DNA from 3 places in the Peribacillus sp. P4_C12 genome. Region 2 is predicted to be linked to each of the others. Evidence: riboswitches for the same ligand, from Rfam matches in the RefSeq annotation. Region 2 holds a riboswitch; each other region holds the start of a gene.
The links. A riboswitch is a leader RNA that binds a small molecule or an ion and turns the genes downstream of it on or off. The one in region 2 is predicted to bind preQ1.

Region 1 (3,105 bases), on a different contig from region 2:
TAGGTTGGTTGATTTTTATACTATTGGTAGTGATATAGTTTAAGTCATTTGTAATATGTTGTACTTTTGTACCCATGTTCCCGACCGAATTATTAATTGTTTCAAAGGTTTGGCCGGTGAGGGTAATCTGTCTCGTGCCTTCATCTACCTGTGTGTATCCATCTTCTAAAGAGTGGACGACGGTTTTTGAACCAGTTTGGATAGCTGTGACAATATTTGTGATATCTCCAACTGAATGTGTGACCTCTTCTGCGAGTTTTCGTACTTCTTCTGCAACGACGGCAAAGCCCTTTCCATGTTCGCCGGCTCGTGCAGCTTCTATAGCCGCATTTAAGGCCAATAAATTGGTTTGATTGGAAATATCCTTGATGACCTGTACAAGCTGTGAGATTTCCTTTGATTGTGAGTCAAGTCCTTTCACTTGTTCGACAGCATTTTTGACAATCTCATCAATCATTTTCATTTGTTGGACCGAGTTGCGCATTAATATGATTCCTTCCTTGGTCAAGGATAGAATCTCGGTGGAGCTTTGGGAAACTTCTTCCCCGCAAGAATAGGCCTGCTGGATCTTTCTGGTGAACTCTTCCATCATATGGACCATATCAGCTGCTCGGTTGGCTTGAGACTCTGAACCTTCCGATAGCTCGAACATGGTTGTCGCAATCTGTCTGCTGCCTTGTTGGACCTCATTTGCTGATTGAGTTAAGTCTTCGCTTTGGTTCGAAACGGATTCAGATACAACTAGCATTTTTTCGATAGTATCACTAAGGTTTTTCTGCATCTGGTTGGAGGACAGCGTTAATTCTCCAATTTCATCATTTGACTTTTGCTCTAAAGGTTCATGGTTCAGCTCACCATTCGCCACTACTTTCATTCTGTCCTTAATTTTAAGGAGAGGTTTTGTAATAATATTGGCTGTTACAAGCGCAAGCAGAAGGCCTATGATGACCGCGGCAATGGATATAATGATACTAGTCGTTTTAACTGATTCTCCACTTGCGATGACGATTTCTCCGGAAGCGACAATCGATTTCTCGCGTTCGGAAGCTAGCTCCCTAAACCCATCCATCAATTCATTGCTTATTGGTGCAACTTCATCCTTTAGTATTTCTTTAGCGCGTTCTACATTTCCTTGATCATATTGTGTAAATACGCGGTCAATAATAATCGTTCTCCAATCCACGCTTTTCTGAATCAATTCCTTCATTTTGTCAGAATCACTTAAGGCTAAAAGATCCTCCTGAATGACTTTGCTTTCTTCGGTATATTTTAAGAACCTCTCTTTATTACTTTCGTCGCCAAATAGAATATAGCCTCTTGCGAATGCGCTTCTTTGTGCAAGATTATTGAGTAGTTGTTCTTCATCAATAAGAACCGGCAATTCATGTTTAATAATATCTTTGGAATGCACAAGTGACTTATTGCTACTATAGATATTAAATGCTCCTAAGATGATACACAAAGATATAATGAGTGAAAATGCCACCAATATCTTTCCTTTAATACTTTTCACGTTAATGGACCCCTTTTGCTATATTTTTGTTTACCCTTTTTTATCGGAAAAATAATAGGATATTTAAGGAGGTAAAGGAAGATATGTTGTATAACAAACTTTACCATTTCGTCTAATAATCAGTTTGATATAAACTTCTTGATTTCTTTTCATATTCAAGTTACTATTAATTTGGAAAAATATAATATTCCGCTAGGCGGAAGAGGTTCTAGCTACCCTCTCAAAAAAACTAAGGAGAAACAGTACTCTATTCTTAGGGTGCTGTTTTTTTCCGTAAAAAGGAGTTTTATAGAAATGATGAAGAAGGAAAAGGCAGTGGTTGTGTTTAGCGGGGGACAGGATAGTACGACGTGTTTGTTCTGGGCAATGGAGCGATTTGAGGAAGTAGAAGCGGTTACGTTTGATTATAATCAGCGGCACAGCATGGAAATCGAATGCGCGCAAAAGATTGCTAAGGAACTGGGCATTACCCATCATATTCTGGATATGTCGCTGTTGAACCAACTAGCGCCGAATGCGTTAACGCGAAGTGATATCGCAGTAGAGGACGGAGAAGACGGGGAACTGCCGTCAACGTTTGTACCAGGGCGGAATTTGCTGTTCCTTTCGTTTGCCGGTGTATTGGCAAGCCAAATTGGGGCTAAGCATATTGTCACTGGTGTCTGCGAGACGGATTTCAGCGGATATCCAGACTGTCGCGATGTATTCATTAAATCGTTGAACGTGACCTTGAATTTGTCGATGGACCAGTCATTTGTGATTGATACGCCGCTTATGTGGCTGAATAAAGAGGAAACATGGGAGCTTGCGGATCAGCTTGGCGCGTTTGATTTCGTCCGTGAGAAGACTCTGACTTGTTATAACGGGATTATATCCGACGGCTGTGGTGAGTGTCCGGCATGTAAGCTTCGGAAAAAAGGGCTGGATGACTATGTAAGCAGACGGCAGGTGCTTAAATAATGTACGGTTTTACTATCGTGGATAAGCTTCAAAAAATAGATAAAGATATTCAGCGGAATCAATTAAACTACTCAAGTAAGCGGGTCATGGTCAGCAAGGAATTCACCTTTGATGCCGCGCACCATCTTCATGACTATGAAGGCAAATGCAAGAACTTACATGGCCACACGTATAGGGTCATTTTCGGATTGAGCGGATATACGGATTCACGCGGTTTGATGATAGATTTTGGTGACATCAAAGAAATTTGGAAAAATGAGATTGAAATACACCTTGATCATCGTTATTTGAATGAAACACTGCCGCTCATGAATACAACAGCTGAAAATATGGTTGTCTGGATTTATGAAAAAATGGCCGAAGCCCTTTTAACCAAGAATTATGAGGGTGCTAGAGTCGAATTTGTTCGTCTATATGAAACGCCGACGAGTTATGCTGAAGCTAGACGGGAGTGGATGGAAAGTGAGTAAGCTGCCTGTTATGGAAATCTTCGGTCCGACAATCCAAGGGGAGGGCATGGTCATCGGACAAAAGACCATGTTTGTTCGGACGGCAGGATGCGATTATTCTTGTGCCTGGTGTGATTCCGCGTTTACTTGGGACGGCACTGGTAAGGAAGATACAGATCAAAT
Region 2 (6,130 bases):
ATGAAACACCTTGGACAGGTCTGCCAAGTGAAACCGTAATGGGCCACATTCATTTACATGTAGCAGACATTGGTGCTACCGAAGAGTTTTATACAAAAGGACTAGGCTTTGATATTGTTGTACGATATGGAGGGCAAGCCCTATTTGTCTCGACAGGCAAATACCATCATCACATTGGCCTTAATACATGGAATGGAGTCGGGGCTCCTGCACCGGAGGCAACAAGTGTAGGACTGAAGTCGTTCACGCTTATTTTACCTAGTGAAGAGGCACGAAAAAACACAGTAGAGCGATTAAAGCAATTAGGATCATTTATAAACCAGGAGAAAGAAGCTGTTGTAACAAAGGATCCGTCAGGAAATGTCATCCATTTAGTCGTTCCCACATTAAGAAATAATTAAGGTTTCTTTGTTAACCTGACCCTACCACATTTGCAGGAATAATAGGGGGGATAGGCGTTGTTAAAGAAAAGGTTTAAAGAAAAAGGTGTGAAGGTGATCTTGGTCGGTTCTCTTGTGGGAATGGGAACGTTCACTTATATGCCTACAGCGGAGGCTACGGAGGATACAGCGGTCACACAGGGAGAGGCCCAAACGGTAAATACTCTATCTAAGCTCAAAATAGATGGTATAACATTGAATCAACAGTTTTCTGCCGATGTTCTAGAGTATAGTGCAACAGTAGGGAAGAATGTTGAAAAAATCAGCTTACTTGCTGAGAGTTCCAGTGAGACTGCTACCATATCAGTGAATGGTATACAACTGACAAATGGGAAGGCTGAGGATTTTTCTCTTCAAACTGGTAAGAATACGTTCACGATAACGGTCAGTGATGGGATAAATGAAACGACTACCTATACCGTCCAGGTTGATAAATCGGAAAGCGATGACAACCTTTTAACTGCGATTGGATTATCAAAAGGTTCTTTAACATTTGATGCGTCTGTAACAGCTTATAAGGTTTCTTTGGCGAATAAAGTCAATACCATTACGGTGGCTCCAACAGTGAGTGACAGTACTGCAAGGGTAAACGTAAATGGAATAGATGCAACGAGTAAAGGAGTAAAGGTGAACCTTCCAGTTGGTAAGACAACAGTGAAGATTGTCGTTGCAGCAGAAAATGGAGATAGAAAAACATACACGCTTACGATTACAAGGGCTGCAGCTAAGGCAAAGAGAACCGAAGATAAGGATACCTCTAAAGGAGATGAAGCTAAAAAGGAATCTTCAACAGGAGCAAGTAAAACTCAACCTTCCTCCGATAACGGTGACAAACCATCATCAACTCCTTCGGATTCATCCAAAGGTCAAATGCTAAGTAGCCAAGCACCTAAAGCACAGCAGATTGCAAGCATTTCTACACAAAAAACCTTATCGGATTCTGTTAAAAAGGTAATGTCAGCTGGGTCCGTAGGTGAGGAAGGCAATAACGCACCAGTGTTGAACACTTTGACAGTATCAAAAGGAACGTGGAACAAATCTTTTGATTCTGATGAGCATACATATCATATCGAAGTCGATAAGGATATTACCTTAGTCCAAATTGAAGCTATAGCTAGCGCAAGTGGAGCTACGATAAAATATGACGGTGAAAGCAGTAAAACCGTAACGATTAAGAATAAAGCTAAGACGGCAATTTCAGTAACAGTCTCAAAAGATGGAGCACGACGTACCTACGTCCTTGTTTTCGATAAAGATATCGATGTAGACATGGATGAGGAAGAAACTGTAGATGATGCCAAAACTGAAAAAGAGGCAGTAGTTGGAGCAACACAAATGAGTACATCTAGTAAATCGGAAAACCTTAAATCCAATAACAAAGGTAGCCAGATGATGACGATGGATAATCAATCAACAGAATCCATTTCATTTTTGGGGAAAATAAAGAAATTCGTTCTCTCTCTTTTTTAATATTACCAAGGGACTGTTTCAAAAAATTTGAAGGGGTCTTTTTTTAGAATACAAAAAAAGGACAAGATTTAATAGGCTTGTCCTGAAATTTATATTGGTAAAACAATTTTGACTTCGGTTCCATGATTTAGCTCGCTGTTAAAACGAACCTTTCCTCTGTGCGCCTCAATAATTCGGCAGCTAACGGTCAATCCTAGACCCGTTCCTCTTTCTTTAGATGAATAAAAAGGTTCTCCTAGATGTTTCAAACGATTTTTTTCGATTCCACTTCCATTATCCCTGATGGTTATGGAAAGGGTATTGTCGATTTGCTCGAAATCAATCCAAATGTGATCGGCGGAGGCCTCCATAGAGTTCTTAATCATGTTTATAAACACTTGTTTGAGCTGATTTGCCTCACATGAAAGAAGCGGGATTTCATTTTTTACATCTATCGATATTTTTGTAGAATATGAGTCTGCCTCTGGTTTAAGCAAGGTTTTGACTTCATCCATCAGTTCAATAATTTGGTGTTTACTGAATGGGAGTTCCTGAGGTTTTGCAAGAACAAGTAATTCGCTTACAATCAGATTGATTCGGTCTAATTCACTGAGCATAATAGTGTAGTATTGTTCAAAGGGGTGGTCGCTCTTTTTAAGTAACTGGACGAATCCTTTTAAAGAAGTTAATGGGTTACGTACTTCGTGTGCTACACTGGCAGCAAGTTCACCGACTATTGACAACTTTTCGGTTCTTCTTAAGCGTGCTTCCGTTTCTCGGATTTGAGTTACATCTTTAGCATAGGTAATAATTCCGACTAATTCATTTCCAATAAGCATCGGGACAAATGTACATGAAAGTAAAAGAGACTTCCCGTATTTCGTGAGAAACTCTATATCTTTTCCTTTTTTTATCCCCTTTTGGTTTTCCACGACGTATTGACAGGATGTACGAATCAGTTCTTCATCTTCTGCGGAAAAGTTTAACTCAATAAAAGAGGCACCTTGGATTTCTTCTTGATGAAAGCCTGTAACTGTTTCAAACCTTGGATTGACGGTGGTAATTATTCCGGTTAAATCAAGCATCAGCATCGGATAAGGGTTGTGTTCGAACAATGATTTATAGCGCTGTTCACTCTCAAATAATTGATTTTCTGCGACAACTCTTTCAGAAATATCCCTGCCAATGACCACTAATCCTTTTCGGGAACCATCTTCAAAGAACAAAGGAACTTTGATGGTATCAAAGGTCTTATGATTGCCGTTGGGTAGCGGGATGATTTCCTCACACCGCGTAATCTCCTTTTTTATCCACGTTTCTTCATCTGAAATTTCACAGTAGATTAACGACTCTTTATAAAATTCGGAGTATTCTGCGAGCTCACTGTCTTTTTTTCCCTTATAGTCTACATGTTCCAATTGAAATAATTGCAGACCAAAGGTGTTGGATTCAAGCCATCGGCCATCTCCATCCTTGAAGTTAACGAAGTCTACCATTGAATTAATGAGCGTGCGACGACGCTGTTCCTCCTCTTTTAATTGCTTGAATTTTTCTCTTTTAGCCAAATAAAGAAATAAAATCAAGCCTATTGATAAAAGAAAAACAATTCCTTCTGCTCTTTGGAGTTGAATAAAGACCTCTTTGTTTTCAATATTAGTAGTTAAAAAGTAGTCGAACACGACTAGTGTAAGAATCCCAAATAGGATATATAGTACTAAAATGGAGCGTTTGGACATGGAGATTCTCCCTGATTTACGACATTTCAAAGGCTAAAAATACATACACATTTTAACAAACTATCAAAGAAAAATATATGCAGAATCATAAATAAAAAAACAGGAGCCCTAACAGTCACCTGTTTTTCCTGAAGAAGGTTACTTTCTTTTTCTTCTTAAAGCGTTTATAGATAAGGAAAAATAGTAAGAAGAGGAAGGCGAGTACAGCTAGTGTATATTCGTTCATTTCCACAGATAGGAGACCATAAGGGATTAAGGATAGAAAGAAAAAGTATATAAGATTTCCGAGTGCGGTCGCTAATAAAAAATCCTTGAAGGTTACAGAGCTGACTCCAGCTGCCAAGTTAATTAAACTTGTTGGTATGAGTGGGAATATCCTTCCGGTAAACACGTACATAAAGCCATGCTCTACAACGGATTCTTTCCATTTTGGGCCCATTTTCTTTAAGAGAGGTGCCTGAAACCAGTTCCTGGCTGCATAAAAAATGAATCCTGATGCAACGACACTTGTAACCCAACTCCATAGGTACCCATATATGAATCCAAATATCGCGACATTGATGGTTAGGAGTAAAATTAAGGGTATAATGGTAAAAGAATTTTGGACAATCATCAACACAAATGTCACAACAAAAGTAAGCAAAAGGTTTTCTGTCAATATGGTTATAACTGAATCCAAATCACTTTTCCAAACCATGGTGAACAATTCTGCATTGGAAACGATAAATATTACTATTACCAATAGACCGATTAAGGTCAGTATTTTTTTCAAAAGGTCACCACCATTCATACTAATAGTTTATCATCTTCAGGTTCAATGGTGAAAAAAAGAGCTTCCGCATGAAGCAGACAGCTCTTTTCCATTATAGTGGGTTAACGACGCGAAGATTCCTTTATAGCCACTTTTCAAACTGAATTCTTTTATTCATTCCATAAATAATTGGCGCACCAACTAAAAGGACGATGAACTCACCGACAGCCGTGGTCATCCAGCTTAACAAGAATGGTAAATCCAGGGCAAGGTTCAGTTCGATTGCAATTAAAAACATTGTGAACGTGAAAAAGATAATCGTAACGATCATCCGTCCTTTAATGCTCTTTATGAAGCGTGAGGCAAAAATGACAAGCAATAAGGCAAGCAGAGATTGCCCTACCCCGAATATCAAATCATATGGCACCATCGGCGAAAAGAGCAGATTCGATATGAAAACGCCGCCCACTATGCCGTAGATATATTTTTTGTTAAATACAATCAGATGATTCAATATTTCCGGAACCCGAAATTGGTATATTCCAAATGATATTGGTTGAAACACAAATGAGACCACCACATATAAGGCGGCCAATAACCCGCTTATCACGAGTGTACGAACATTCATTTTACTCTCTCCCTAGTTTTTTATCGTGGGATGGTTACGAACCACGTTTAGGCTTTTGCCCGAAGACTAATAGTATCCCATGTAGGCTTGTTTCGTCAATTTGTAAAGAATGGTTTCAAAATAATAAGTTTTCAAGCTGTGGATGTCTCAAATGATTTTGATTTATTGCAATAAAGGATGATATTATTTTTACATGTACTTCAAAGGAGTGGTTATAATATGTCGATCGAGAGTGTCAAGAGCCATTTTAAAAAATGGGACCGGGAAGGCGATGTAATGGAGTTCGAAACATCAAGTGCTACGGTGAATGAGGCTGCAGAAACCATCGGCGTTATTCCAGCGCGGATTGCTAAGACTCTTTCCTTTAAGGGGGAAGGTGAGCATGCGATTTTGGTTGTTGCCGCAGGGGACGCAAAAGTGGATAATAAGAAATTTCGTCAGATGTTCGGGTTCAAGGCACGAATGTTGTCAGCTGAGGATGTGCTTGAACAGACTGGTCATGCCATTGGAGGAGTCTGCCCGTTTGGGTTGGCAAATGACCTAGATGTTTTCCTTGATGTGTCGATGAAGCGCTTTGAGTCTTTATTCCCAGCATGCGGAAGTGCGAACTCTGCAATAGAACTTAAACTCGCTGAATTATTTGAATATTCAGGAGCGAAGGATTGGGTTGATGTTTGTAAGGCATGGGAAGAAGAGCAGAATGAGGAAGCAGCAGTAGGTAAGACAGTTGATGGATTTTGATTTATCGTACCAAAAAGAACCACATAGAATGGAAATGAGTCCACTTTGGTGGACTTTATTTGTTGATAACGAGAGACATTACCTTTTCCCTTTTTATTACTGGGTTTTTAGTTATAAGCTTTTAACTTGTTCCTAATAGGTTTGCTCCCATTTTTTTCTGAAAAGTTGACCGCAGATGTAAATTAACGGTCTAATTAGGGGAGGTTTGTTCAACATGGCGCATAGGCAAATCGTTCAGAAAGTTCGTAAGTGGAGGGTTAAAGATGTTCAATGGAAGCTATAAAAAAAACAATAGCAGTTATCTTAGTCTTAAAACTCTTTATGAAGAAAATATCACGGTTAAGAGCATTGCCCAGGAGCTTGAGTATTGCCATAAAAACGATTT
Region 3 (3,105 bases), on a different contig from region 2:
ACAATATCAGGTGGAAATCCAGCACTGCTGAAAAATCTAGATGGCTTGATAGCAATTTTAAAAGATAATGGAATGAAAATCGGCGTGGAAACACAGGGAAGCCGTTGGCAGGATTGGTTTCTCGATATTGATGAACTGACTATTTCACCTAAGCCGCCGAGTTCTAGGATGAACACGGACTTTGAGGTGCTTGATCGAATAATATCTAATCTTGCCAATCGAAATCCCGATAATCATGTCTCGTTGAAGGTTGTAGTCTTTGATGATGAAGATTATCAGTATGCCAAAAACGTACATTTCCGGTACCCGGATATTCCTTTTTATTTGCAGGTTGGCAATGATGACAGCAGGACGGCTAATGATCAACAGCTGATTAGCGGACTTTTGAAAAAATATGAAGAGCTAATTGATAAAGTAATAGCTGATGATGAACTTAGAAATGTGAAAGTGCTGCCGCAGCTGCATACCTATATATGGGGAAATAAGCGGGGAGTGTAAAGTAAGAGAGGAAGAAGCAGTGTGATGCTCAAGATTCAATCACACTGCTTTTTTTATGCGGACAATAAGCTAAATACCACTGATTATACCTCTTGAATGTGTGTAGCCTTGAAAGCCGTTGTGTATTTAAGGCCATATCCTAAAAAACGATCCATTCCAATATGAGCCGTCCAAATTAAACCTACCATTAAAATTGTATCCTGGCTTAGAGAAACAGCTAGCAAAATGACGAGTATTGATATTGTATAAGTATGAAACAAGTTATAAACCTTGGCACCAATTTGATTATTGATTAGATAGGCTAACATAGAAATGTCAGGTGTTAATAGTAATAAAAGGAAAATCCACCAGCTAAATTCATTTATTGAATAGATATAAATTATCGCTATAAGAACCATAAGCCCTTCAGAATGTATTAATTTTTTCACCATATTTAAGCCTCCTATTCTTTATTAACCATTGGTCAATGAATGTGAAAAAAATTATTCAATACCCTTCATAATATTTTTAACGTGAAAATTAGCTAAGCTTTTTACATCTTGATATGAAAGTTGTGTATTAATATAAAAAGTTATAAAGCCGTGGAGCGAAAGGAAAATAGACCATATTGATGCGGGGTTTAGTTTATTTTCTGTAAGGTCAGTCAGAGAACTGATTAGTTTTTCATATGTTTTATTAGAATCAAGTTGAAGTAAATGTTGAATTTCTTTTTCTTTAGATAAAAACATGATTGCATAATGATTTTGCTGGGTTAACCCAAACTCTATAAAGCATAGTAATATCTTCTCTATTTTTTGAGAAGCATTATTTTCAGTTAGGATGATATCATCTATTTTATTATTCAATAGAGAAAAATCCGTTTTTACCAAACTATAAAATATTTCGGCCTTATTTTTAAAATGATAATAAATGGCGCCATGACTACAATCTAATGTTTTAGCTAATTGCCGCATTGAAACTTTTGAATACCCAACGGATGCAAAAAGTTTCCGGGCTTCATTCAATACCATTTCCTTAGATAATTCTTTTCCTTCTGATTTCCTTGGGGACATAGTATCACCTCCATAGTTATTGACCAGTGGTTAATAAAATCATATAGCAGTGTTTTGTAATTGTCAAATATTAGAATAAAATGATTTAACAGGATCTACTCCAATTCACATATGTAGTAACAAAATTCGAAACATCAGCCATAAGTCTAATTATTAATAAAGTATTTACTGAATTCTTTTAGAAATAGGTAATGTGGAAACTTCTTGATTTCCATTCGTTTTCAAGCTACGATAAATTAGGAAAAAGATAATCCGCTCATGCGGAAGAGGTTCTAGCTACCCTCTCAAAAAAACTAAGAAGAACAGTGCTCTTTCTTAGGGTGCTGTTTTTTCTGTATAAGGAGAATGTAAGAAATGTTAAGAATTATATTGTATTTAGTGTCCATTGTCACCGCGAATGTGGTTACAGCAGCTTTTGCACCATTACAGCTTGGTGTGTTTATTATTCCGATGGGGACATTACTAATCGGGGGAACCTTTATCTTTCGGGATCTAGTTCAGAATAAATTTGGCAGAGTGAAGACGTATGTGTGCATTGTCACGGCACTAATTTTATCAGCGTGCGTATCATTTTTATTAGGAGATACCCTATTAATTGTGTTTGCTTCCGCACTATCGTTCGTGGTGGCAGAAACAGCTGATACTGAAATATATACCCGGTTAAAACTTCCGATGAGTTGGAGAGTATTTTACAGCGGGATTGTCGGAGGATTTTTCGATTCGGTGATATTTGTTGTGATTGGACTTAGCCCACTGGGTGCCAACGTTCTGCCATGGGAAGCCGTACCCGCTGCGATTTTTGGCCAAATCATTGTTAAAACAGTCATTCAGTCAATCGGTGCCGCGCTGTTGGGCCGAATCAATGTAAGACTGGAGAAGCGCGTTATCTCCGGTTAAATAGTAGGAGGGAAGCACTCAATGGATGGACCAAAAAAGGAAGAAGATAGATGCTATTGCCTGGAAGCTTTTCGTGAAAAATATGGTCCGGATGTCCAAGGAGACTGTATGAAGCTCTCCTGCGCCAATTATCGGAAGCATAAGGGAATAGACAATCATGAGAAACGTAAACATTAATATAAATAGGAAACGATCTGTATAAGTCGAGAAGAAAGAACCAAATTTGGTTCTTTTTTTTGTGTGAATTATAGGTTCGCGAGTAAATCGTGAAAATTCACGAGTAAACCAGCCAAACTCACGAGTAAATCGTGAAAATTCACGAGTAAATCAGCCAAACTTACGAGTAAATCGTGATAATTCACGAGTAAACCAGAAACTTACGAGTAAATCGTGAAAATTCACGAGTAAATCAGCCAAACTTACGAGTAAATCGTGAAAACTCACGAGTAAACCAGCCAAACTCACGAGTAAATCGTGAAAACTCACGAGTAAACCAGAAACTCACGAGTAAATCGTGAAAATTCACGAGTAAATCAGCCAAACTCACGAGTAAATCGTGAAAATTCACGAGTAAACCAGAAACTCACGAGTAAATCGTGAAAACTCACGAGTAAATCAGCCAAACTTACGAGTAAATCGTGAAAATTCACGAGTAAGC

Region 1: linked by a shared signal. The riboswitch ahead of queC (7-cyano-7-deazaguanine synthase QueC) and the one ahead of AC1DUW_RS09130 (QueT transporter family protein) in region 2 are both predicted to bind preQ1.
Region 3: linked by a shared signal. The riboswitch ahead of AC1DUW_RS09970 (VUT family protein) and the one ahead of AC1DUW_RS09130 (QueT transporter family protein) in region 2 are both predicted to bind preQ1.

What each region holds. Positions count from the first base shown of each region.
Region 1 is NZ_JBFUIB010000045.1:14,726-17,830, forward strand. Features, by position in the region: gene AC1DUW_RS09940 (methyl-accepting chemotaxis protein) at 1-1,513, opposite strand, end outside; PreQ1 riboswitch class I at 1,710-1,752, shown strand; gene queC (7-cyano-7-deazaguanine synthase QueC) at 1,811-2,473, shown strand; gene queD (6-carboxytetrahydropterin synthase QueD) at 2,473-2,943, shown strand; gene queE (7-carboxy-7-deazaguanine synthase QueE) at 2,936-3,105, shown strand, end outside.
Region 2 is NZ_JBFUIB010000038.1:1,012-7,141, forward strand. Features, by position in the region: gene AC1DUW_RS09110 (VOC family protein) at 1-401, shown strand, start outside; gene AC1DUW_RS09115 (cadherin-like beta sandwich domain-containing protein) at 459-1,910, shown strand; gene AC1DUW_RS09120 (PAS domain-containing sensor histidine kinase) at 2,000-3,625, opposite strand; gene AC1DUW_RS09125 (TVP38/TMEM64 family protein) at 3,741-4,397, opposite strand; gene AC1DUW_RS09130 (QueT transporter family protein) at 4,519-5,004, opposite strand; PreQ1 riboswitch class I at 5,011-5,055, opposite strand; gene AC1DUW_RS09135 (YbaK/EbsC family protein) at 5,224-5,745, shown strand; gene AC1DUW_RS09140 (hypothetical protein) at 6,009-6,130, shown strand, end outside.
Region 3 is NZ_JBFUIB010000045.1:17,892-20,996, forward strand. Features, by position in the region: gene queE (7-carboxy-7-deazaguanine synthase QueE) at 1-498, shown strand, start outside; gene AC1DUW_RS09960 (DUF4260 domain-containing protein) at 582-929, opposite strand; gene AC1DUW_RS09965 (TetR/AcrR family transcriptional regulator) at 981-1,550, opposite strand; PreQ1 riboswitch class I at 1,811-1,853, shown strand; gene AC1DUW_RS09970 (VUT family protein) at 1,905-2,447, shown strand; gene AC1DUW_RS09975 (hypothetical protein) at 2,469-2,624, shown strand; gene AC1DUW_RS09980 (hypothetical protein) at 2,857-2,988, opposite strand.